DNA from 2 places in the Streptosporangium sp. NPDC002607 genome. Region 2 is predicted to be linked to the other one. Evidence: riboswitches for the same ligand, from Rfam matches in the RefSeq annotation. Region 2 holds a riboswitch; the other holds the start of a gene.
The links. A riboswitch is a leader RNA that binds a small molecule or an ion and turns the genes downstream of it on or off. The one in region 2 is predicted to bind S-adenosylmethionine.
Positions count from the first base shown of each region.

Region 1 (11,079 bases), on a different contig from region 2:
CCGGACCGCTGGCCGGCGCGGCGGGCGCGGCGGCCACCCTCTACGGGGCGGCGGCGCTGCTGGCCGTCTCCTGCCTGGGCGTCCTGCTCCTGCCCGACGTCCGCGCTCTCGGTCAGGGCCCCGCGGAGACCAGCTTGGGCACCGCGCCGAGCAGCTCGCGGGTGTAGTCGTGCTCGGGCAGGAAGAACACCTCATCCACATACCCCTCCTCCACGACCCGCCCGGCGCGCATGACCAGCACCCGGTCCGCGACGTGGTGGACCACCCCCAGGTCGTGCGAGATGAAGATCAGCGCGGTCCCGTCCGCCGCCTGGATCTCCGCGAGCAGGTCGAGCACCTGGGCCTGGATCGACACGTCCAGCGCGGAGACCGGCTCGTCACAGACGAGCACGTCGGGACGGGTGGCCAGCGCCCTGGCGATGGCCACCCGCTGGCGCTGGCCGCCCGACAGGCGCCGGGGATGGTGTCCCGCGACGTCGGCCGGTAGCCCGACCCGGTCGAGCAGCTCGGCCACCCGGTCCTTCCGCCACGAGGCCGGGGCCCCGCGACGGGAACCACTCCCTGAGGAGGCCCCGCGGTGGGATCCGCTCCCGGAGGAGGCGCCGCGGAGCGGTTCGGCGACCAGACGGCCCACCGTGTAGCGGGGGTCGAACGACCCGAGCGGGTTCTGGGAGATCACCTGGATGCGGGACCTGCGGGTGCGTCGTCCGCGCTCGGGGATGCCCGACCAGGGCTCACCGCCCAGCAGGACCTCTCCCGAGGCGGGTTCGAGCAGGCCGAGGACGAGCCGGGCCACCGTGGTCTTGCCGGAACCGGACTCCCCCACGATGCCGAGCGTCTCGCCGGGAAAGACCTCGAAGGACACGTCGTCGACCACGGTGCGCGAGCCGTACGCGGCGGAGAGCCCCGAGGCCTCCAGAATCGGCGCGGCGTGGTCCACGGTCCGCTCCGGCAGCGGGGTGCGCAGCGCGACGCCCCCGGCGGCGATGGCGGACAGCCGGGTGCCGCGCGAGATCGCGGAGGGTACGGCCGCGAGCAGCAGCCTGGTGTAGTCGTGCCGGGGCCGCGCCAGCACCCGCCCCGTCTCCCCCTCCTCGACGATCACCCCGTCCTTCATGACCAGTACCCGGTCGGCGATGGCGGAGACCACGGCGAGGTCGTGGCTGATCATGAGCAGTGCGGTCCCGGTGGTCTTGCGGGCGGCGAGCAGGCGCAGGATCTGGGCCTGCACGGTGACGTCGAGCGCCGTCGTCGGCTCGTCGGCGATGATCAGTGGCGGGTCGGCGGCGATGGCGGAGGCGATCAGGGCCCGCTGGCGCAACCCCCCGGACAGCTGGTGGGCGTACTGCCGGGCGCGCACCTCCGGCTCCGGCACCCCGACCGCGTCCAGCAGCTCGAGCACCCTTTCCCTCCGGGCCGCACGGGTTACGACATCGTGGGTGGCGAGCACCTCGGCGATCTCGTCGCCGACGGTGCGGAGCGGGTCCAGCGAGGTCAGCGCGTCCTGGAGCACCAACCCGGCGAACCGGCCGCGCAGCCGCCGCCAGTCCCGGGCGCCGAACCCGAGCGCGTCCCGGCCGTCGACCGTGAACCGGGAGGCGGTGACCGAGGCACCGGGGCCGGTCAGCCCGACCAGGGTCCTGGCCGTGACGCTCTTGCCCGAGCCCGACTCCCCGACGATCGCCACGCACTCGCCCGCCTCGATCGACAGGCTCACCCCCCGTACGGCCTCCACCCCGGCCCCGGGGAAGCCGACCCGCAGGTCCTCGATGTCGATGAGGCTCACCGGTCTCTCCCTTCGAAACGGCGCTGCAGGCGGCGCCCGACGAGCGTCAGGCTGATGACGGTCAGGGTGACGGAGAGCCCGGGGAAGAGCACGGTCCACCAGGCGACGCGCAGGTAGTTACGGGCCTCCGACAGCATCGAGCCCCACTCGGGGCTGGGCGGCTGCGGCCCCATGCCGAGGAAGCTGAGACCTGAGGTGGCGATGATGGCGGTGCCCATGCCGATCGTGGCGAGCACCGGCAGCGGACCCAGCACGTTGGGCAGCACGTGGCGCGCGACGAGCACCGGCCTGGCCAGGCCGAAGGTGACCGCCTGCTCGACGTAGCCGGAGCGGCGCACCACGAACGTCTGGGCACGGATCACGCGGGCATAGTTGGGGATCTGTGCGATGCCGATCGCGAGGATCACGTTGCCGGTTCCCGGACCGGTGACGGCGATGACCAGCAGGGCGAGCAGCAGCTCCGGGAAGGTGGCCACCACGTCGAACAGGCGGCTGAGCAGCTCGTCGAGGTAGCGGGGGGACAGTCCGGCCAGGACGCCCAGCAGGGCACCTGCCCCGGCTGCGAGGCCGATGGCGGCGGCGCCGATGCTCAGCGAGTGCCCGGCGCCGTGAACGACGCGCGACAGCACGTCGCGGCCGAGATGGTCGGTGCCGAACCAGTGCTCGGCGCTCGGCCCGGCGAGCGCGTGCAGCGGGTCGGCGGCCAACGGGTCGACGCCGGTCAGCAGGCCGGGCGCGACGGCGGCGACCGCGGCCACCGCCAGGAACAGCAGCGGCACGGCCAGCGGCACCCTGAAGGCGTGGCGGCGCCGCGCCGGGGCGGGAGCCGCGGTCACGACACCGGGAATCTCGGCGACCGTCGTCATCGGCTTCTCCCCGGACGGTACGGCGACCGGGGCGCCATCGGCATTTTCATCTGCTCCTCCTCAGGCGGGGGTCGATCGCGAGGTAGGCGAGGTCGACGATCGTACTGACCGTCACGTAGGCGAGGGCGGAGATCAGCACGACCGCCATCACCAGGGGCAGGTCCTTGCTGTTCACCGCGCCGACGGTGATCTGGCCGAGCCCGGGGCGGCCGAACACGGCCTCCACGATGATCGCGCCGCCGAGCAGGAAGCCGGTGAACCAGCCGGTGAGGGTGACGGCGGGGAGCAGCGCGTGGCGCAGGGCGTGCCGGGCGACGAGCCGCCACTCGGTGATGCCGCGCGAGCGCGCGGTCACCGCGAACGGCTCCTCCAGCGCGCGTTCCAGGCCCTCGCGGAGCACCTGGCCGAGCACCCCGGCGATCTGCAGGCCGAGCGCCAGTCCCGGCAGTACGAGCGAGACGAACCCCCGGTCACCGGAGACGGGGAACCAGCCGAGGGTGAAGGAGAAGACGGCGAGCAGCAGGATGCCGACGAGGAACGGCGGGACCGAGACGACGGCCAGTTCCGAGAGCCCGACCAGGCCGCCGAGCCAGGACCGGCGCCCGGCGGTGGCCAGGGCGAGCACCAGGGCGAGCAGCACCCCGAAGGTCGCGGCGGTGAGCGCGAGCTGGACCGTCGGCCAGATCTGGGAGGCCAGGATCTCCCCCACACCGCGCTGCAGGACGTAGGAGTGGCCCAGGTCGCCCTGGAGGAGGCGGAGCAGGTAGTCGCCGTACTGCTGGAGCGGTGAGCGGTCCAGCCCCCACTCGGCGATGATCTGCGCCCGCCGTTCGGGGGTGTCGAGACCGTCGCCGATCAGCACGTCGATCGTGTCGCCGGGGGCGAGCATCAGCGCGAGGTAGGCCGCGGTGGCGGCGGCCCAGAGCACGGCGACACCCGCTCCGAGCCGCCTGGCCACCGGGCCGAGCCACCCGGCGGCGGCCAGCCCCCGCCGCCGGGTGAGTATGAGGGTGCTCATGTCCCGATCCGGAGGTCATAAGCACTGTTGGGGGTGCCGGAGACCGGCTCGAAGGTGATGCCGGTGACGCCCGCGCCGTAGGCGATCTGGTCTGCGGGCACGTACAGCGGGAGCAGCAGCGCCTCGTCCGTGACCACGGTCTTCTGCACCTTGGCGTAGAGCTCCTTGCGCTCGGCGAGGTCGGAGGTCGCCGACGCGTCGGCGAGCAGCCTGTCCAGCTCCGCGCTCTCGAACCTGGTGCGGTTGATCGCGGCGCCCTTCGGCAGGATCAGGTTGAGCGCCGCCCCGGCGTCGGTGTCGCCGCGCGAGTTCTCGAAGATCTCGTACTCGTTCTCGTCGGCCGCCTTCTGCGCGGTGCCCTGGTCCACGAGCTTGACCTGGAAGTCGATGCCGGCGCTCTGCTTGACCGCCGCCTGGACGGCCTGGGCGAGGATGTCACGGCGGTCGCGGACGAACGGCGCGGCGCTGACCGTGCGGACCGTCAGCCGCTTGCCGTCCTTGACCCGGTAGCCCTCGGCGTCACGTCCGTTCCAGCCGGCCTCGTCGAGCAGCTTGTTGGCCCGTGCCGGGTCGTTGCCGAAGGTGTTCTCCAGCGAGGGGTCGTAGAACTGCGGGCTGCCCTGGCCGATGACACTCCAGGCCCGCTTGGCGGTGCCCTGGTAGACGGAGTTGAGCACGGCGTCCACGTCGACGGCGTCGCGGAACGCCTCGCGGACCCGCTTGTCGTCGAACGGGGGGCGGGAGACGTTGAAGTAGTAGGAGAACGCGCTGCCGGAGTTGAGACTGGTCTCCAGCTTCAACTCCGGGTTGCCCTTGATGAGGCCGATCTCGGTGGCGGGCACGCCCTCGATCACCTGTACCTGCCCGGAGGTGAGCGCGCCGACCCGCACCGCCGCCTCGGGCAGGAAGCGGTAGGTGACCTCGGCCAGGTGTGCCGGTCCCTGGTGGGCGGCGCCGGCGGGCGGCCAGTTGTAGTTCGGGTTGCGCCGGTAGTGGACCTCCTGGCCGGGGGTGAACCGGTCGAGGATGAACGGCCCGGTGCCGACCACGTCGACGCCGCCCGCCTTGAGGTCCTTGGCGTTCTTCAGCGACTTCGGGGAGACCTGGCCGGCGAGCGGGGAGGAGAGGAAGTCCAGGAACAGTCCGTCCGGGGCCTTCAGCGTGACCTTCAGGGTGTACGGGGCGCTCACCTCGGCGTGGTCGAAGTTGCGCAGCTGGATGGCGCTGACCGCGGCGTTGTAGCCGGGCGAGACGAGCTGGTCGAGGTTGGCCTTCACCGAGGCGGCGTCGAACCGCTCACCGTCGTGGAAGGTCACGTCGTCACGGAGCTCGAAGGTGTAGGTCAGACCGTCCTTGGAAACCTGCCAGGAGGTGGCCAGCCACGGCAGGAAATCACCGTTCCCGCCTCGGGCGATCAACGCGTCGAACTGGTTGTGGACCAGGAGGCGCGCCTTGTTCTGGCCCCACTGGTGCGGGTTGAAGGTGATCGGCTGCGTCTCCACCGCCCACACGAGCGATCCTCCGTCGCCGCCGGTGCCGCCCTTCGCGCCGGCCGCCGTGGTCGGGGTCCCGCTCTCGGCTCCGCAGGCCGCGAGCGCCAGCACCCCGGCGAGCGTCAGAGCGCCCCATCGCAACTTCACGTTCTTCTCCTTGTGCTGTGGTGCGTCGTGCTCGTTCGGGACCGGGTCCATGCGATCTGTCGCGGGGTTCACGCGACGTGCCGCCTTATCTGGGTGCCGACGGCCTCGGACAGGACGATCCGGGCGAGGGCGTCGGCGTGGCGGAAGAGCGGGGCGTTGCGGCGGGGCCTGGCGAAACCGCCGGTGACCTGGCCGCCGACGACCCAGGGGCCGAAGGCGAACCTGCGCGAGTGCGGGGTGCCGGACCTGTCGACCAGGCGGCGGTCCGCGGCCCGCACGTTCACCAGCCCCGACTTCTCGTCGAGCTCGCCCCGGTCGCGGAGCGCGCCGATGAGCGGGTCGGTGGCCCGGCTCACGCTGGGCGCGGGCAGCCTGGCCTCGACGAGGGTCGTGGCCGTCACGCCGCCGGGCACGGTGGGGCTCTGTGCCCGCCAGCGCCCTTCGTGGTGGTCGACCTTGAGGCCGGCGCCGAGGAAGGTGAGCACCCCTGCCTTGGCCAGGGCGCGCAGCTCCGCAAGCCGGGGTCCCGGCGGGCCGCTGGCGAGGTAGCTGAAGAACCCGTGGAACCACGGATCGGAGATGCCCAGCTCGGCCAGGACCCCGTAGACGGAGAGCAGCCCGAGGATCAGGGCGTGGTCGGCGCTGTGCGCCGGGTCGGCGCGCCGTTCCAGGTCGACCGCGAGGTAGCCGTGCATCCACTTCTGCAGCCCCGCCCGGTCACCGAACCTGATGCCCTCCAACGGCCGGTCGAGCCGGTCGAAGTCGAGCCGGTCCAGGTGCCGGGGCACGGCCGTACGGATCAGCTTGCGCATGCCCGGGCTGCGCCACTCCTGGTCGGCGAACGCCTCCGCGAACGCCGCCCAGTCCAGCCTGGCGCGCTTGGGGTGGGCGGTGATGAGCTCGTGGTAGTACGCGAAGGCGAGCTCCTTGGCGACCAGCGGCCACACGTCCCGGCGGAAGTTCCACGGGCCCTCGCCCAGCGCCTCACGGGTGAGGAAGCGCGGCACCGGCGGGTGTGCGCCCCCGAAGGGGTAGCCGGTCTTGGAGTGGTACGGCACGCCGCGCCGCGATCCCACGTGCAGGAGGGGCTCCCGCCCGCCGGGCAGGTAGACCAGCTCCCCGTCGTACTCGCGGACGAACCGGCCGCCCCGGCCCGAGGTGAGCAGCACCATCAGGTCGACGAAGGCCAGCCCCATCCCCCGCACGATCACCGGCTCTCCGGCGGGGATGCCGTCCAGGTCGAGGTCGGCCGCGTATCCGGTGGGCAGGTAACGCAGCCCGCCGCGCGCGGCCAGGTCGGCCAGCGCCCGCTCCTCCCCGCTCGGGGTCACGTCGCCGTGTCCCTGGGCCAGGATCACCGCGTCGACCTCGATCGTCCGGCCGTCCTCCAGCCGTACCGCCTGGCCGCCGGGGATGTCGGCGAGATCGACGGCGCGGACCGGGTGCACGTGCACCCGGACCCCGCGCGGGGCGGTCGCCACCGCGTGCCTGAAGACATGGGAGAGGTAGCCGTTCTGGGCCGGGCGGGAGGCGAAGGCGCCGGGGTCCCCGCCGAGCCACTCGGCCAGCGTGGGGCCTGGACGGATCGGCCCCTCGCAGCGCACCGACTCGTCGGTGAAGAGCGTCACGTCGGCGGCGGCGGAGTTCATCCAGAGCAGCTCGGGCTGGTCACGGCGCCAGACGCGGCCGCCCCCCGGCGGGTGGGGGTCGATCACGTGGACGTCGAGCGAGGGCCAGCCGAGCAGGTCGGCGGCGTTGGCGCAGATGCGCTCCACCAGGCAGGTGCCCGTCGGGCCGGCGCCGACGACGGCGATCGAGGCGCTCATACGGCGGCTCTACGGTGCGGCCGGTAGTGGCCGTGGGTGTCGGGGTCGACGGGGCTCGCGCAGTTCAGTGTGCTGGTCTTCGACATGTGGCACTCCCGGACATGTCTCGGTGACCCCGGTGAGGGGGTCCGCGCTTGCGGCACGCCGACCGTGCCGCCAGGTCTCCCCCGGGGGCACCCCGCCGCGGTGCGAGGGTTGCCGGTCAGCCAGCCGGGGCTTCGCACTGACACTCTTAACCTATTTAGAAGGTAGGAAATACATAGATCTCTGTCAAGGCTTAATGTTGGGGAATGTCCTATGAGATGGTGAAGGTGGTCTACCGCAAATACGACGGATCACTGCACTGGAACCACAGCGGCCTCCTGCTCGGCGAGGACGAACACGGGGTGTGGACCGGCTGCGCGGCCAACTCCGTCGGCCGCAAGGGCCACGGGCCCGAGGTGGCCTCCCCGCACGCCTTCGTGATGCTCTTCCCCCGCGACGCCTGGTGGACCGCCGCCTTCAACTCCGCCCCGCACAAGCACGAGATCTACTGCGACATCTCCACGGTGCCACGGTGGAGCGACGGCGAGGTCACCATGGTCGACCTCGACCTCGACGTGATCCGGACGCGCCGGAACCCGGCGAAGGGCCGCACCAGCCGGGTCTTCCTGGACGACGAGGACGAGTTCGAGGAGCACCGGGTCAGGTACGCCTACCCGCCCGAGGTCGTCCGGAGCGCCCGCGCCTCGGCCGCCTGGCTGATGGAGGCCGTCACCGCCCGCACGGCCCCCTTCGACGCCGCCCCGCGCTGGCTCACTCTGGTCAGCTGAGATGCGCCGAAGTGACTACAGCGGCGGGAAGCCGGGGGTGCGGCGCTCGACGAAGCTGGCGACGCCCTCGGCGAAGTCCGGCCGGGTGAAGGAGTCGACCATCAGGCGCGCCGCGGCCGACTCCGACGCCTCCAGGGTTCGCTGCCAGTCGCCCCAGATCTGACGCTTGATCACGGCCATCGAGGCCGGAGAGCTGTACGTCGCCAGCTCGTGGGCGTAGGCCAGGGTCTCCTCGATCAGCCGCTCTCCCGGCACCGCCCGGTTGGCCAGGCCCAGCTCGCAGGCCTCGGCACCGGTGAAGGTGCGCCCGGAGAGCAGCAGGTCCATGGCCCTGGCCTGCCCGGCCAGGCGGGGCAGGATCCACGACAGGCCGTACTCGGCGACCAGGCCGCGCCGGGCGAAGGCGGTGGTCCACTTGGCCTCGGCGGCGGTGAAGACCAGGTCGCAGACCAGGGCGTGGACCATGCCGAGCCCGGCGCAGGCACCGTTGACCGCGGCGATGATCGGCTTGCGGATCGTGGTCGGGAAGGTGTTGGGACGCCGGTCGGGCTCCCCCGCGTACGAGCCGTCCCGGATGGCGGTGAGCGTCTGGAAGTCCGCCCCGGCGCAGAAGCCCCTTCCCGCCCCGGTGACCACGATCACCCGGACCTCGGGATTCTTCTCCGCCTCGGCCAGCTGGTCGAAGTAGCGGCGGCCCATCTCGTCGGTCCAGGCATTGAGCCGGTCCGGCCGGTTGAACGTCAGCGTCAGCACGCCCCGCTCGATCGACGGCAGCACCAGGTCGACCATCGCCTCTCCCTCCCGGAAGCCCTCGGGGCGCTCCCGCACAGGAGCTCCCCGCCCGGAGAGCTACAGAATATCGTTCTACACCTTTTCCCTCCCCGGTGTCAGCATGTGCGAGCGGACCAGGTCCTCGACGCCTGCGCGCAGGCCCAGGAAGAGGGAGGTCCGCTTGACGGCGAGGGCCCGGTAGGCGGGCAGGTCGATCGGGACCTCGGCGGCGACCCTGCCGGGCCCGCAGGCGAAGACGAGGACCCGCTGGGCGAGCAGGACCGCCTCCTCCACGTCGTGGGTGACCATCAGCACGGTCGTGCCCGTGTCGCGCCACACCTCGCGCAGGAAGAGCTGCATGTCCTCCTTGGTCTGCACGTCCAGCGCCCCGAAGGGCTCGTCGAGCAGGAGTACGGCCGGCTCGCACGCCAGCGCCCTGGCGATCGCCACCCGCTGGCGCTGCCCGCCGGACAGCTGCCGGGGCAGCGCGCCCGCCAGGGACGACAGCCCGACCTCGCCGAGATACCAGCGGACCCGCCGTTCCCGGTCGGCCCCGGAGATCGGCAGTAGCCGCAGTCCGAAGGCCACGTTCTCCGCGACGGTGAGGAAGGGGAACAGCGCTCCCGACTGGAAGACCAGCCCGCGCTCGGGACCGGGGCCGACGACGGGTGCCCCGCCGAGCGTGATGGAGCCCGCGCTGGCCGGGGAGAGCCCGGCGATCAGCGACAGCAACGTTGACTTGCCCGAGCCGCTCGCCCCGACCACGCACACGAACTCGCCCGGCTCCATCGACAGGTCGATGCCGTCCAGGACGCGGGTGGTCCCGTAGTCCTTGGCCACGCCGCGCAGCACGAGGGTCATGCCGTCCACCTTCCGAGACGGTCGCGCAGCACGCGCAGCACGACGTCGATCAGCAGGCCGACCGCCCCGATCACGATGAGCACCGCGAAGATCTTGTCGGTCTGCAGGAACCGCTGGGCCCGGACGATCCGGTAGCCGAGCCCGGACTCGGCGGCGATCAGCTCGGCCACCACCACGAAGTTCCACGCGGCGGCGGCGTTGATCCGCGCCGCGTCCACCACCGCCGGGAGCGCGTACGGCCAGATCACCTTCCGGAGGATCTCGCCGCGCCGGGCGCCCAGGGTGGCGGCCGCCTGGCCGAGCTCGCCCGGCACCCGCCGTACGGCGTCGGCGACCATCAGCGTGTTGAAGAACACCACGCCCAGCAGCAGAATCGCGACCTTGGACGGCTCGCCGAGACCCAGCCAGATGATCAGCAGCGGGATGAACGCGGCGGCCGGCATGTAGCGGAGCAGGCCGACCGCCGGTTCCAGCAGGGCCAGCGCCACGGCCGAGGTGCCCATCGCGACGCCCACCGGCACCGAGATCGCCACCGCCAGCCCGAACCCGGCCCCGACCCGGCCGAGGCTGGCGAGGGTGTCGTCGAGCAGCAGGCCAGTGCCCAGCATCTCCGCGAACGCCTCCAGGACGGCCAGCGGGGACGGCAGGAAGGTCGGATCGACCAGCTCCGCCATGGCGGCGACGGTCCAGAGGGCGAGCGGGACCAGCACCGAGGCCGCCCGCAGGCCCCAGCGGGCACGGACGGACATCCCGGAGCTCCGCTTCCAGGCCGGACCCGGCCAGCCCGCGCGCCGGGGCAGCGGCTCCCAGGCCCGCCGTCCCGCCTCGGGGGGCGCGACGGGCTCCGCGGTCCCCGCGCTCATGACTGCCGCGACCTTCCTGGTGGCGAGCAGGGCGAGCTGAACCCGCCCCGGCCGCAACCGGCCGCCCGGCATGCTCTCCATATCGGCGCTCCCGCACTCACGGCTTGAGGCTCCTGACGAACCTTGGCTCGAAGAGACCGTCCAGTGACGGCTCGGTGTCGGCCAGGCCCGACGCGACGAGGAACTTCGCGATCAGGGCGGCCTGGTGGTCGAGGTGGTCGTCGGTGCCGCCGGGCTCGAAGGCGGCCAGGTTGTCGTCCAGGGAGAAGATCGTGGTTCCCGCGTCGTAGCTCGCGTAGTCGGCCTCGCTCACCCCCGCCCGCCTGGCCATGATCGCGGTGGCGTCCGCCCTGTTGGCCGCGATCCACTCCAGGGTCTCGAACCAGGTCTTCACCAGCGCCTGCACCTCCTGCGGCCGCTCGGCGACCAGCGAGGCGGCCACCACCAGGTGGTCGGGGATCGCGCCGGGGAAGTCCCTGGAGGTGGCGACGGCCGTGGAACCCGGCAGCCCCAGGGCGGTGGTGGTGAAGGGCGCGAACACGCCGACCGCGTCCACCTGGCCCGCCTTGAAGGCCGCCGCGGCGGCGTCCGTCGGCAGCGGCTTGAAGGTGACGTCCTTCTCGGTCAGCCCCGCCT
Region 1 covers NZ_JBSFWD010000027.1:28,724-39,802, reverse strand. Annotated here, with positions in the region: gene ACWD3H_RS27690 (MFS transporter) at 1-167, shown strand, start outside; gene ACWD3H_RS27685 (dipeptide ABC transporter ATP-binding protein) at 113-1,786, opposite strand; gene ACWD3H_RS27680 (ABC transporter permease) at 1,783-2,652, opposite strand; gene ACWD3H_RS27675 (ABC transporter permease) at 2,699-3,670, opposite strand; gene ACWD3H_RS27670 (ABC transporter substrate-binding protein) at 3,667-5,310, opposite strand; gene ACWD3H_RS27665 (FAD/NAD(P)-binding protein) at 5,379-7,136, opposite strand; SAM riboswitch class IV at 7,262-7,374, opposite strand; gene ACWD3H_RS27660 (DUF402 domain-containing protein) at 7,427-7,948, shown strand; gene ACWD3H_RS27655 (enoyl-CoA hydratase-related protein) at 7,964-8,776, opposite strand; gene ACWD3H_RS27650 (ABC transporter ATP-binding protein) at 8,813-9,580, opposite strand; gene ACWD3H_RS27645 (ABC transporter permease) at 9,577-10,524, opposite strand; gene ACWD3H_RS27640 (ABC transporter substrate-binding protein) at 10,541-11,079, opposite strand, start outside.
Region 1: linked by a shared signal. The riboswitch ahead of ACWD3H_RS27665 (FAD/NAD(P)-binding protein) and the one ahead of ACWD3H_RS00665 (aminotransferase class V-fold PLP-dependent enzyme) in region 2 are both predicted to bind S-adenosylmethionine.

Region 2 (11,079 bases):
GTTCGCCGAGGGCGTCGACCTCGACATCATCGCCCGCAGGACGCCCGGTTTCACCGGTGCCGACCTGGCCAACGTGATCAACGAGGCCGCGCTGCTCACCGCGCGGGCCGACCAGAAGCTGATCACGATGGAGCTCCTTGAGGAGTCCATCGACCGCGTGATGGCCGGTCCCGAGCGCAAGTCCCGGGTCATGTCGGACCAGGAAAAGAAGATCATCGCGTACCACGAGGGCGGTCACGCCCTGGTCGCGCACGCGCTGCCCAACTCCGACCCGGTCCACAAGATCACGATCCTGTCCCGCGGACGCGCCCTCGGCTACACGATGACGCTGCCGATGGAGGACAAGTTCCTCGCGACCCGCTCGGAGATGCTGGACCAGCTCGCGATGCTGCTCGGTGGCCGCACGGCTGAGGAGCTCGTCTTCCACGAGCCCACCACCGGTGCCTCCAACGACATCGAGAAGGCCACCTCCATCGCCCGCCGCATGGTCACCGAGTACGGCATGAGCGAGCAGCTCGGCGCCCGCAAGTTCGGCAGCGGCAACGCCGAGGTCTTCCTCGGACGTGAGATGGGTCACGAGCGCGACTACTCCGAGAAGATCGCCTCCACGATCGACGAGGAGGTCCGCCGCCTCATCGAGTCGGGCCACGACCAGGCCTGGGAGATCCTCGTCGAATACCGCGACGTGCTCGACAACCTGGTGCTGGAGCTGATGGAGAAGGAGACCCTCTCCCGCGAGCAGGTCCTGCAGATCTTCGCCCCGGTCGTCGTCAAGGAGAAGAGGCCCTCCTACTCGGGTTACGGCAAGCGGCTGCCCTCCAACCGCCCGCCGATCCTGTCCCGCAAGGAGCAGTCGGGCAACGGCTCGCTTCCCCCTGGTGAGCAGGTGACCGAGGGTAACGGTGTCCTTCCCAACGGATCGGGCCAGCCCGACTCCGTGCAGAGGGACGGGAACTGAGTGTGAGTGTCAAGCCACTTCCGGTCGACACGGTCCGGCTGGAGAGTGCGGTCCGCGAGATCCTCATCGCCATCGGTGAGGATCCCGACCGCGACGGTCTCCGGGACACCCCGGCCCGGGTCGCCCGTGCCTACGCGGAGCAGTTCGCCGGGCTGGGGCAGACCCCCGAGGACGTCCTGACCACGGTCTTCGACGTCGACCACGACGAGATGGTGCTGGTTCGCGACATCGAGGTCTACTCGACCTGCGAGCACCACCTCGTGCCGTTCCACGGCGTGGCCCACGTCGGCTACATCCCCAACGAGAAGGGGCAGGTCACCGGCCTGTCCAAGCTCGCCCGCCTGGTCGACGTCTATGCCAGGCGTCCCCAGGTGCAGGAGCGGATGACCTCCCAGATCGCCGACGCGCTCATGGATGTGCTGGAGCCGCGCGGGGTCATCGTCGTGATCGAGTGTGAGCACCTCTGCATGACCATGCGGGGCGTCCGCAAGCCCGGTGCCAAGACGATCACCTCGGCGGTGCGCGGAAGCTTCCGCGACAGCGACAGGACCCGCGCCGAGGCGATGGCCCTGATCATCCGCTGATCTCGCAGAGTATCCACGGAACCCCGTCCGGACCGCCCTTCGGCGGCACGGACGGGGTTCCGCGTTGCCGCCCAGAGAAATCCCCCAAGCCAACCTTGATCCGGCTAATATCGCCATACCCGGCAGGGCCGGGTGCTCTGTGATCTTCGGATCGCGGCGGACACGCCCCAGGGTCCCTCCGGAGGAGGACGCATGCAGGCCGGACACCCCGACCGAAGGCCGTCCGCTCCGTGACGGGTGTACGAATTCGTGGTGGCACAAGCCGGACCCGCGAGACGGACGGACGGTACGCAACGCCTAGGCTTGTCCGCATGACTACGTGGAGTGTGCCCGGGCTGCCGGACATGGGCCGGTGTCTCGTGATGGGCGTGGTCAACGTGACTCCCGACTCCTTCTCCGACGGCGGCCGATGGTTCGACCCCGCGGAGGCCGTGCGTCACGGCCTGGAGTTGGTCGAGCAGGGGGCCGACATCGTCGATGTGGGGGGCGAGTCCACCAGGCCGGGCGCCGCGAGGGTGCCGCTGGAGGAGGAGGTGGCCAGGGTCGAGCCGGTCATCAGGGAGCTGAGCCGCGCGGGGGTCGCCGTCAGCGTCGACACCATGCGGGCCGAGGTGGCCCAGGTGGCGGTGGAGGCCGGGGCGAAGCTGGTCAACGACGTCAGCGGAGGACTGGCCGACCCGGCGATGCCCAGGGTCGTGGCCGCCTCCGGCGTGCCGTACGTGGTGATGCACTGGCGGGGGCACAGCCACGCCATGCAGGACAGGGCCGTGTACGGCGACGTGGTGACCGAGGTCTGCCAGGAGCTCACCAAGCGGGTCGAGTCCGTGCTGGCCGAGGGGGTGGCGGAGGAACAGATCGTGCTCGACCCGGGGTTGGGTTTCTCCAAGAACCCCGACCACAACTGGGCTCTGATCGCGGGCCTCGACCGGCTCGCCGAGCTGGGCTATCCGCTGCTTGTCGGGGCCTCGCGGAAACGGTTCCTGGGTCGCCTGCTGGCCGCCCCGGACGGCACGCCACGTCCTTTCAGCCGCAGTGACGACGCCACGCTCGCCGTGACCGCCCTCGTCGCCCAGGCGGGGGCCTGGTGCGTGCGCGTGCACGATGTCCGCCCGAACGCGGACGCCGTCCGTGTGGCTGCCGCAGTTCAGAGAGCGAGACCATGAGCGTCGACACCACCGCCGTCGAGACGGTCAACCAGGCCTTCTACACCGCCATCGAGGACGCCGACCTCGACAAGATGACCGAGATCTGGGCCGAGGACATCGATGGCGAGCAGGTGAGCTGCGTGCACCCCGGGTGGCCGATCGTGAACGGCCGGCAGGAGGTGCTGCGCTCATGGGCGCTCATCATGGCCAACACGCCCTACATCCAGTTCGTGCTGACCGACGTCCGGGTCATGGTCCTGGGCGACGTCGCCATCCTCACCTGTGAGGAGAACATCCTCACCGCGGGAGACGAGGGTGATTCCAGCTTCGCCGCGGGCAAGGTGGTGGCGAGCAACACCTTCGTGCGTACGTCCGCGGGGTGGCGGCTCTGGCTGCACCACGGCTCGCCCGTGCTGCAGGGTGACGACGACGAAGAGGAAGAGGAGGTGGCGTGAGCGAGCGCACCGGCGAATGGCCCGGCGGGAACACCTCCCGGGCGGCCGGGGTACGGGCCGGTGACGGATTCCACGACCAGGAGCCCCTGCGGATCAACGACGGCGTCGCCGACCTGATCGGCGATTCACTCCAGGACCCACCGGGGGATCCGGCAGGTGCGGCGTACGGCCTGCCGTCGGGCCGGGTGGCGGACCGGATCAGCCTGAAGGGGCTGCGGGTGCGCGGGCGGCACGGCGTGCTGGCGGCGGAGCGGGAGCTCGGCCAGGAGTTCGTCGTCGACGTCACGCTCTTCCTCGACACGGCGCCCGCGGCGGCCGGCGACGACCTCGGCAGGACGGTTCACTACGGCGAGCTCGCCGAGGATCTGGCGAGGGTCGTGGCGGGCGAGCCGGTCGACCTGATCGAGACCCTGGCTCAGCGCCTGGCCGATGTCTGCCTGGCCCGCGAGCTCGTCCGGTCGGCGGAGGTGAGCGTGCACAAGCCCGCCGCGCCGATCCCGCTGCCGTTCGACGACGTGATCGTGACGATCACCCGGAGCCGGGCATGAGGGTGGTCCTGGCGCTCGGCAGCAACCTGGGCGACCGCTTCGACACCCTGCGGGGTGGGCTGGACGCCCTCCTCGCCGAGCCGGGGCTCACGCTCGTCGCGGTGTCGCCGGTCTACGAGACCGACCCGGTCGGCGGCCCGGAGCAGGGCGCCTACCTCAACGCGGTGGTGATCGCCGAGAGCGCGCTGGAACCTCTGGCCCTCCTCGATCGTGCTCAAGGTGTGGAGAACGCCTTCGGCCGGGTCCGGGTGGAGCGCTGGGGAGCGCGCACCCTGGACGTCGATCTGATCACCGTGGGAGACGTCGTCATGGACGACCCAGACCTGACCCTGCCGCATCCCAGGGCGCACGAGCGGGCGTTCGTGCTGGTCCCGTGGGTGCGGGCCGATCCGGACGCCGTCCTGTCCGGGCGCCGGGTGGCCGATCTGCTGGCCGGTCTCGACCAGGACTACGTGCGGCCCCGCCCCGAGCTGGCCCTCCAGGGGCCCGGGTGAGGCCCAGCCGTCCCGGCGTCCTCGTCGGGCTCTTCATCGTGGTCACCATCCTCACCTGGGCGCTGCTCAAGCCGCTCTACGTGTCCCTGCCGACCGTGCCGTGGACGGCGATCCCGACGGTGCTCGTGCTGGCGATCGGCGAGGCCTACAGCGGGTGGATGACGAAGGCCAGGATCGAGCGCAGGCCCGACACCAAGCCCGTCGATCCCCTGGCGGTGGCCCGGCTGGCGGCCCTGGCCAAGGCCTCCGCGTACGCCGGGGCGGTCTTCGCCGGACTCTTCGCCGGATTCACCCTCTACACCGCCGAACTGCTCGACCAGAGGGTGCCCCGTCAGGACTTCTTCATCACCGGCGGGTCGATGCTGGTGTGCGTGCTGCTGGTCTGCGCGGCCCTGTACCTGGAGTACTGCTGCAAGGTGCCCAAGGACTCCGCGGACGACGACCACTGAGCGGACGCGTCAGCGCCCCCTGGCCCACTTCCGGCCGAAGAGCATGATGACCGGGAGGGTGCACACCAGTGCTCCGGCGACGGCCAGGGGGCGTTCCAGCCACCAGAGCAGGTCGGGCCGGGCCCGGCTGCCCGGCCCGCTGCCCGCCAGCCACCAGGTCAGCGCCACCCAGATGGCCATGCCGGTCGTGTGGAAGAGGAAGAGCGGGAGCGCGAACCGGTTTACCGTCTCGTTCACGCGCTGCCACCTGGGGCGGTCGAGCAGGCGCTCCATGGCCGGCCTCAGCACCTCCACCAGGCCGATCTGGAAGATCAACAACGCCACGATGACGAAGGTGGGCGGTGCCATGTTGGACAGCTTGTCGCCGGGCACGCCGACCATCGAGCCCGGGTAGATGTCCGAGTAGACCAGGCCGAAGAGCGCGAACAGCCCGGTCCACAGGATGGCGACGTCGAAGCGGCGGGGAAGCGCCACCACCCTCGCGTAGAAGAACCCGGCCTGGTGGGCCAGCCCCCAGACAATGATCATGTTGAGCCAGCCCACGGCCTCGTACCCGTAGCGCAGTCGCAGCACGTCGACGACGAGCGCGGCCCCGGCCAGCCAGATCAGGATCAGCACGTCGAAGCGCCGGTGCAGCCAGAGCGCGACCGGGAGCAGGGCGATCAGCATGAGGTAGACGCCGATGAACCAGAGCGGGCTGATGACGAGCAGGACCACCCGGTCCATCCACTTGATCCCGAACGCCCACGTCACGACCGCGCCCAGCACGATCCAGGTTCCGGCCAGCGCCAGCGTCGGGATCGCGAGGCCGCGGATGCGCCGCCACACGAAGGTGCCGATGCCCATCCCGTGCTCGCGGGCGCGGTTCCAGGACAGTAGGTGGACGTACCCGCCCACGTAGAAGAAGAGCGGCAACACCTGCAGCAGCCAGGTAAAGATCCACAGCCCCGAGGTGAAGCCCAGCGGGCTCGTCGGCGAGGGGCCGTTCGGCCCCCACTGGAGGATCGTGAAGGCCCAGTGCCAGAGCACCACGACGAGCAGGCTGAACGCGCGCAACCAGTCGACGTACCGGTCCCGCGGTGGCCTGTCGCCGGTCGGAGAGCCGCCGGGACCGGTGGGGGACGCGGGTGTCATCGGGGGAGTCGCCTTCTCCTGGTCCCTGCCGGGTTCGATCATGTGCTGCTGACCGTGCCTCACTTGTCGATGTCGCCGACGACGAAGAACATCGAGCCCAGGATGGCGACCATGTCGGAGACCAGGTTGCCGGGGAGCATCTCGCGCAGCACCTGGACGTTGTTGAAGGAGGCGGATCGGAGCTTCATCCGCCACGGTGTCTTCTCCCCGCGCGAGACCAGATAGTAGCCGTTGAGGCCGAGCGGGTTCTCCGTCCAGGCGTAGGTGTGGCCCTCGGGGACCTTCAGCACCTTGGGCAGGCGCTGGTTGATCGGCCCCTGGGGCAGTTCGCGGAGCCGCCGCACGCAGGCGTCCGCCAGGTCCAGGGAGACCTTCACCTGCTCCAGCAGCACCTCGAACCTGGCGTGGCAGTCTCCGGCGGAGCGGGTGACCACCTTCACCGGCAGCTCGCCGTAGGCGAGGTAGGGCTCGTCCCTGCGCAGGTCGAGGTCGACGCCGGAGGCGCGGGCGATCGGGCCGCTCACGCCGTACTGCATGACCGTCTCGCGGTCCAGCACGCCCACCCCGCGGGTACGGGCGAGGAAGATCTCGTTTCCGGCGATCAGGTTCTCGATGTCCGGCAGCCGTCGCCGCACGTCGGCCACGGCCGTCGCGACCCGGCCCAGCCATCCCTCGGGCAGCTCCTCCTTCAGGCCGCCGACCCGGTTGAACATGTAGTGCATCCGCCCGCCGGCGATCTCCTCCATCACGGCCTGGAGGGTCTCGCGCTCCCGGAACGCGTAGAACACCGGGGTGATCGCGCCGAGTTCCAGCGGGTAGGAGCCGAGGAACATCAGGTGGCTGAGCACCCGGTTGAGCTCGGCCATCAGCGTGCGTGTCCAGACCGCCCTGACCGGCACCTCCATGCCGAGCATCCGCTCCACCGCGAGGACGACGCCCAGCTCGTTGGCGAACGCCGACAGCCAGTCGTGCCGGTTGGCCAGCATGATGATCTGCCGGTAGTCACGCACCTCGAACAGCTTCTCCGCGCCTCGGTGCATGTAGCCCACGATCGGCTCGGCCGAGCTGATCCGCTCCCCGTCCAGGGTGAGTCGCAGCCGCAGCACGCCATGCGTGGACGGATGCTGCGGCCCGATGTTGAGGATCATGTCCTCGGTCGCGAGCTCCTTGCCGCGCGCTTCCCGCACGGCGGCGGCACCCGCTCCCATCCCCACGCTCAGCTCACGGCGAGGCTCGTTCATATGCCTATGCTGTCACGTCAGCCGCGCGAGGCAAGATCCCGCAGTGCGGTGATCAGCCGGTCGACGTGCTCGGAGGTGGTGCCGATGCCGATGGAGGCGCGCACCGCGGAGGCGGTGGGGTCGTCGCAGCCGCCGTCCTTGGCGTCCAGCAGGTGCCGTACGAAGGGGTGGGCGCAGAACTTGCCGTCCCGGACGCCGATGCCGTAGTCGCCGGCCAGGGCCTCGGCGACCTCGCGGGCGGTGCGGCCGTCCACCACGAAGGAGACGATGCCGACGCGCGGATGGTCGGGCCCCCACAGGGACAGCTCCTGCACGCCGGGGACGGAGGCGAGGCCCGCGCGCAGCCGGTCGAGGAGGCGCTCCTCCTCGCGGACCAGCGGGGTCCAGCCGGTGGCGGTCAGGGCGTCGCAGGCCGCGGCCAGCGCGATGGCGCCCAGAACGTTCGGGGTTCCGGCCTCGTGGCGGGCCTCGGGGTCGTCGTGCCACTCGGTCTCGTCGTCGTTCACCGCCTTCACCGCCCCGCCGCCCCGCAGGTACGGCTCGGCGTCGGCCAGCCAGTCGGAACGGCCGATCAGCGCGCCGGTGCCGAACGGGGCGTAGAGCTTGTGGCCGGAGAAGACCACGTAGTCCAGGTCGAGCGCGGTCAGGTTGAGGCGGCGGTGCGGGACGAGCTGCGCGGCGTCGACGAGGACGCGGGCGCCGTGGCGGTGGGCGATGTGGGCCAGCGCGGCGATCGGCCAGAGCTCCCCGGTGACGTTGGAGGCGGCGGTCACGACCAGCAGCTTGGGACCTTCGACCGAGGCCAGGGCCTCGTCTGCGGCGCGGACCGCCTCGCCGGGGAAGGCCGGGGCCGGCAGCCGCAGGGCGCGCTCCCAGGGCAGCAGCGAGGCGTGGTGCTCGGTCTCGAAGACCACGGCGGTGGTGCCCTCGGGCAGGCTGCGGGCCAGCAGGTTGGTCGCGTCCGTGGTGTTCCTGGTGAAGATCACCGAGTCGTCGGGACGGGCACCGACGAAGGCGCGTACCGTCTGCCTGGCCTGCTCGTAGCGGGCCGTGGTCAGCTGGGACGCGTACCCGGCGCCTCGGTGGACGCTGGAGTACGCCGGGAGCGCGGCGGCGACGGCGGCGCTCACCGGCTCCAGACAGGGGGCGCTCGCGGCGTAGTCGAGGTTGGCGTAGCGGACGAGCCTGCCGCCCCTGACCGGAACCTCCAGGTCGGAGCCGAGCACGGCGGGGATCGGCCGGTCGCCGGACGTACGGGTCGCGGGGACGGTCACCGGGGTGGTCCCGAGGGCGGTCGTGGGGGTGGCCGCGTCGGCTGCGTCGGCGGCTGTGGCGGTGAGGATCGTCAGTGCGGACACGCCAGGGCTCCTTCGAGGTCATCGGACCCCAACCCATGGCATAGGTGCCTGGAGCCCGCGCTTGCCCGGCACACCTCGTGCCGGACCAGGTCCTCACCCGGGGCACCCCGCCGCGGACGCGAGGGTTGCCGGCCAGCGAGCCGGGGCTTGTCACTGGCACTCATGACCTACGGGGGAACTATAACCGACGTCTGGCGGGAATTCGCAAGTGCTGTCTCTCATGTTCGGGAACTCATGAGGAGTCCCGTTCGTCTGGGCAGTGAGCCGGGTGGCGCCTGGCGGCGGGTGATGTTTGTCCTGGTAGTGGCTGAATAACGCCGAACGACGGATCTCGTCGTGCCGGCAGTGATCAAGTAGGACGAGCTGGAGGCTCAGATGTTGGACTGGGTGACCAACCCGGAGATCTGGATAGGGTTCATCACCCTCGTCGCCCTGGAGATCGTGCTAGGCATCGACAACATCATCTTCATCTCGATCCTGGCCGGAAAGCTCCCGCCCGAGCAGCGCGACAAGGCGCGCAGGCTGGGCCTCCTCGCGGCCCTCGTCAGCCGGTTGGCGCTGCTGCTGGCGCTGGCGTGGGTGGTGAAACTCACATCGCCGCTCTTCGAGGTCCTCGGTCAGCCGATCTCGGGACGGGATCTCATCCTGCTCGCCGGTGGTCTCTTCCTGCTGGGCAAGAGCGTCATCGAGATGCACGACAGCATCGAGGGCAAGACCGGGCACGGCAGCGCCAAGGCCGCGGCCTCCTTCGGCTCGGTGATCGCCCAGATCATGCTGCTGGACATCATCTTCTCCCTCGACTCGGTCATCACCGCGGTCGGCATGGTCGACCAGCTCGGTGTCATGGTCGCGGCCGTGATCGTCTCGGTCCTGGTGATGCTCTTCGCCTCGGGCCCGATCAGCCGCTTCGTGGACAAGCACCCGAGCATCAAGATGCTCGCCCTGTCGTTCCTGGTGCTGATCGGCGTCGTGCTGATCGCCGAGGGCCTCGGGCAGCACATCTCCAAGGGCTACATCTACTTCGCGATGGCCTTCTCGCTCATCGTGGAGCTGCTGAACATCCGGCTGCGCACCAAGACGGCCCAGCCCGAGAAGTCGGGCAGCCCGACCGAGGTGTAGCGGCCTGTGGCGGGCTGTCGAGCGTCGGCAGACGGCTCAGCCTCAGGCGATGGCGCTCTCACCCGTCGTGGGGCCACCGGGCATCCGTCTGCCCAGCTCCAGGGGGCGGAACAGGCAATTTACGCATGGGGCGACATTACGATGTCCGTGTGCGCTTTGATCCCTGGAATCCGGAATTCGTCGCCCATCCGTACGACGTCTACGACGAGCTGAGGCGGCAGCGGCCGGTCAGCTTCTTTGAACCGACCGGCCAGTGGCTGGTCGCCCGGCACGCCGACGTCAACGCGCTGCTGCGCGACCGCCGGCTCGGCCGCTCCTACCTGCACGTGGCGACCCACGCCGAGTTCGGCAGGCCCGACGACCCCGAGTTCCAGGACCCGTTCTGGCGGGTGGTCAGGGCCGGGATGCTCGACGTCGAGCCGCCGGTGCACACCCGGCTCCGGCGCCTGGTCTCCAAGGCGTTCACCCCGCGCATGGTCGAGGCGCTCCGCCCCAAGGTCGCCGAGATCGCCGGGGGACTGGTGGACCGTTTCGTCGAGCGCGGCGGTGGAGACCTGATCTCCGAGGTCGCCGAGCCGCTCCCGGTGACCGTGATCGCGGAGATGCTCGGCGTGCCCGAGGCCGACCGGCACCTGCTGCGCCCCTGGTCCGCCGACATCTGCGGGATGTACGAGCTGAACCCCTCCGTCGAGGCCCAGCACACCGCGGTACGCGCGGCCGAGGAGTTCTCCGCCTACCTCGTCGAGCTGGCCCGCGCCCGCCGGGCGAACCCCGGCGACGACCTGATCAGCGCGCTCGCCCTGGTGGCCGAGGAGGGCGACAAGCTCACCGAGGAGGAGCTGGTCGGCACCTGCGTGCTGCTGCTCAACGCCGGGCACGAGGCCACGGTCAACGTCACGGGCAATGGATGGTGGTCGCTCTTCCGCAACCCGGGCGAGCTGGAGCGGCTCCGTGCCGACCACGGCCTGCTGCCCACCGCGATCGAGGAGATGATGCGCTGGGACACCCCGCTGCAGATGTTCGAGCGCTGGGTCCTGGAGGACATCACCGTCGGCGGGGTGGACATCCCGCGCGGCACCGAGGTGGCGCTGCTGTTCGGCTCGGCCAACCGGGACCCCGAGGTCTTCGCCGACCCCGACCGCTTCGACGTCGGCCGGGTGGACAACCCGCACATCTCCTTCGGCGCGGGCATCCACTTCTGCCTGGGCGCCCCCCTGGCCAGGATCGAACTGATCGAGTCCTTCGGCGCCCTGCTCCGCAAGGCGCCGAAGCTGGAACTCGCCACCGAGCCCGGCTGGGGCCCTGGGTACGTCATCCGTGGCCTCACCGCCCTCGACGTGCGGGTCTGAACCGGCTCGCGCGCGGTGCCGTCAGGGGGAGCGGCGCAAGGGCGGGCGCTGGGCCCAGGTGGCCCAGCGCCAGAGCCATTCGAGGGGGCCGTAGCGGTATCGGCGTAGCCAGAGGGTGGAGAGGAGCCACTGGGCGGAGAGGATGGCGCCGGCGATCAGGAACACGGTCGCCGGGGACCAGCTCTCCGGCGAGCCGCCAAGGACGCGACCGGTCGCCAGCACCAGGATCGTGGCGGTCAGGTAGT
Region 2 covers NZ_JBSFWD010000001.1:141,439-152,517, reverse strand. Annotated here, with positions in the region: gene ftsH (ATP-dependent zinc metalloprotease FtsH) at 1-958, shown strand, start outside; gene folE (GTP cyclohydrolase I FolE) at 961-1,542, shown strand; gene folP (dihydropteroate synthase) at 1,854-2,705, shown strand; gene ACWD3H_RS00695 (nuclear transport factor 2 family protein) at 2,702-3,142, shown strand; gene folB (dihydroneopterin aldolase) at 3,328-3,690, shown strand; gene folK (2-amino-4-hydroxy-6-hydroxymethyldihydropteridine diphosphokinase) at 3,687-4,184, shown strand; gene ACWD3H_RS00680 (DUF3180 domain-containing protein) at 4,181-4,633, shown strand; gene ACWD3H_RS00675 (acyltransferase family protein) at 4,643-5,830, opposite strand; gene ACWD3H_RS00670 (NADH-quinone oxidoreductase subunit D) at 5,827-7,008, opposite strand; gene ACWD3H_RS00665 (aminotransferase class V-fold PLP-dependent enzyme) at 7,026-8,366, opposite strand; SAM riboswitch class IV at 8,419-8,534, opposite strand; gene ACWD3H_RS00660 (TerC family protein) at 8,742-9,485, shown strand; gene ACWD3H_RS00655 (cytochrome P450) at 9,635-10,834, shown strand; gene ACWD3H_RS00650 (DUF418 domain-containing protein) at 10,856-11,079, opposite strand, start outside.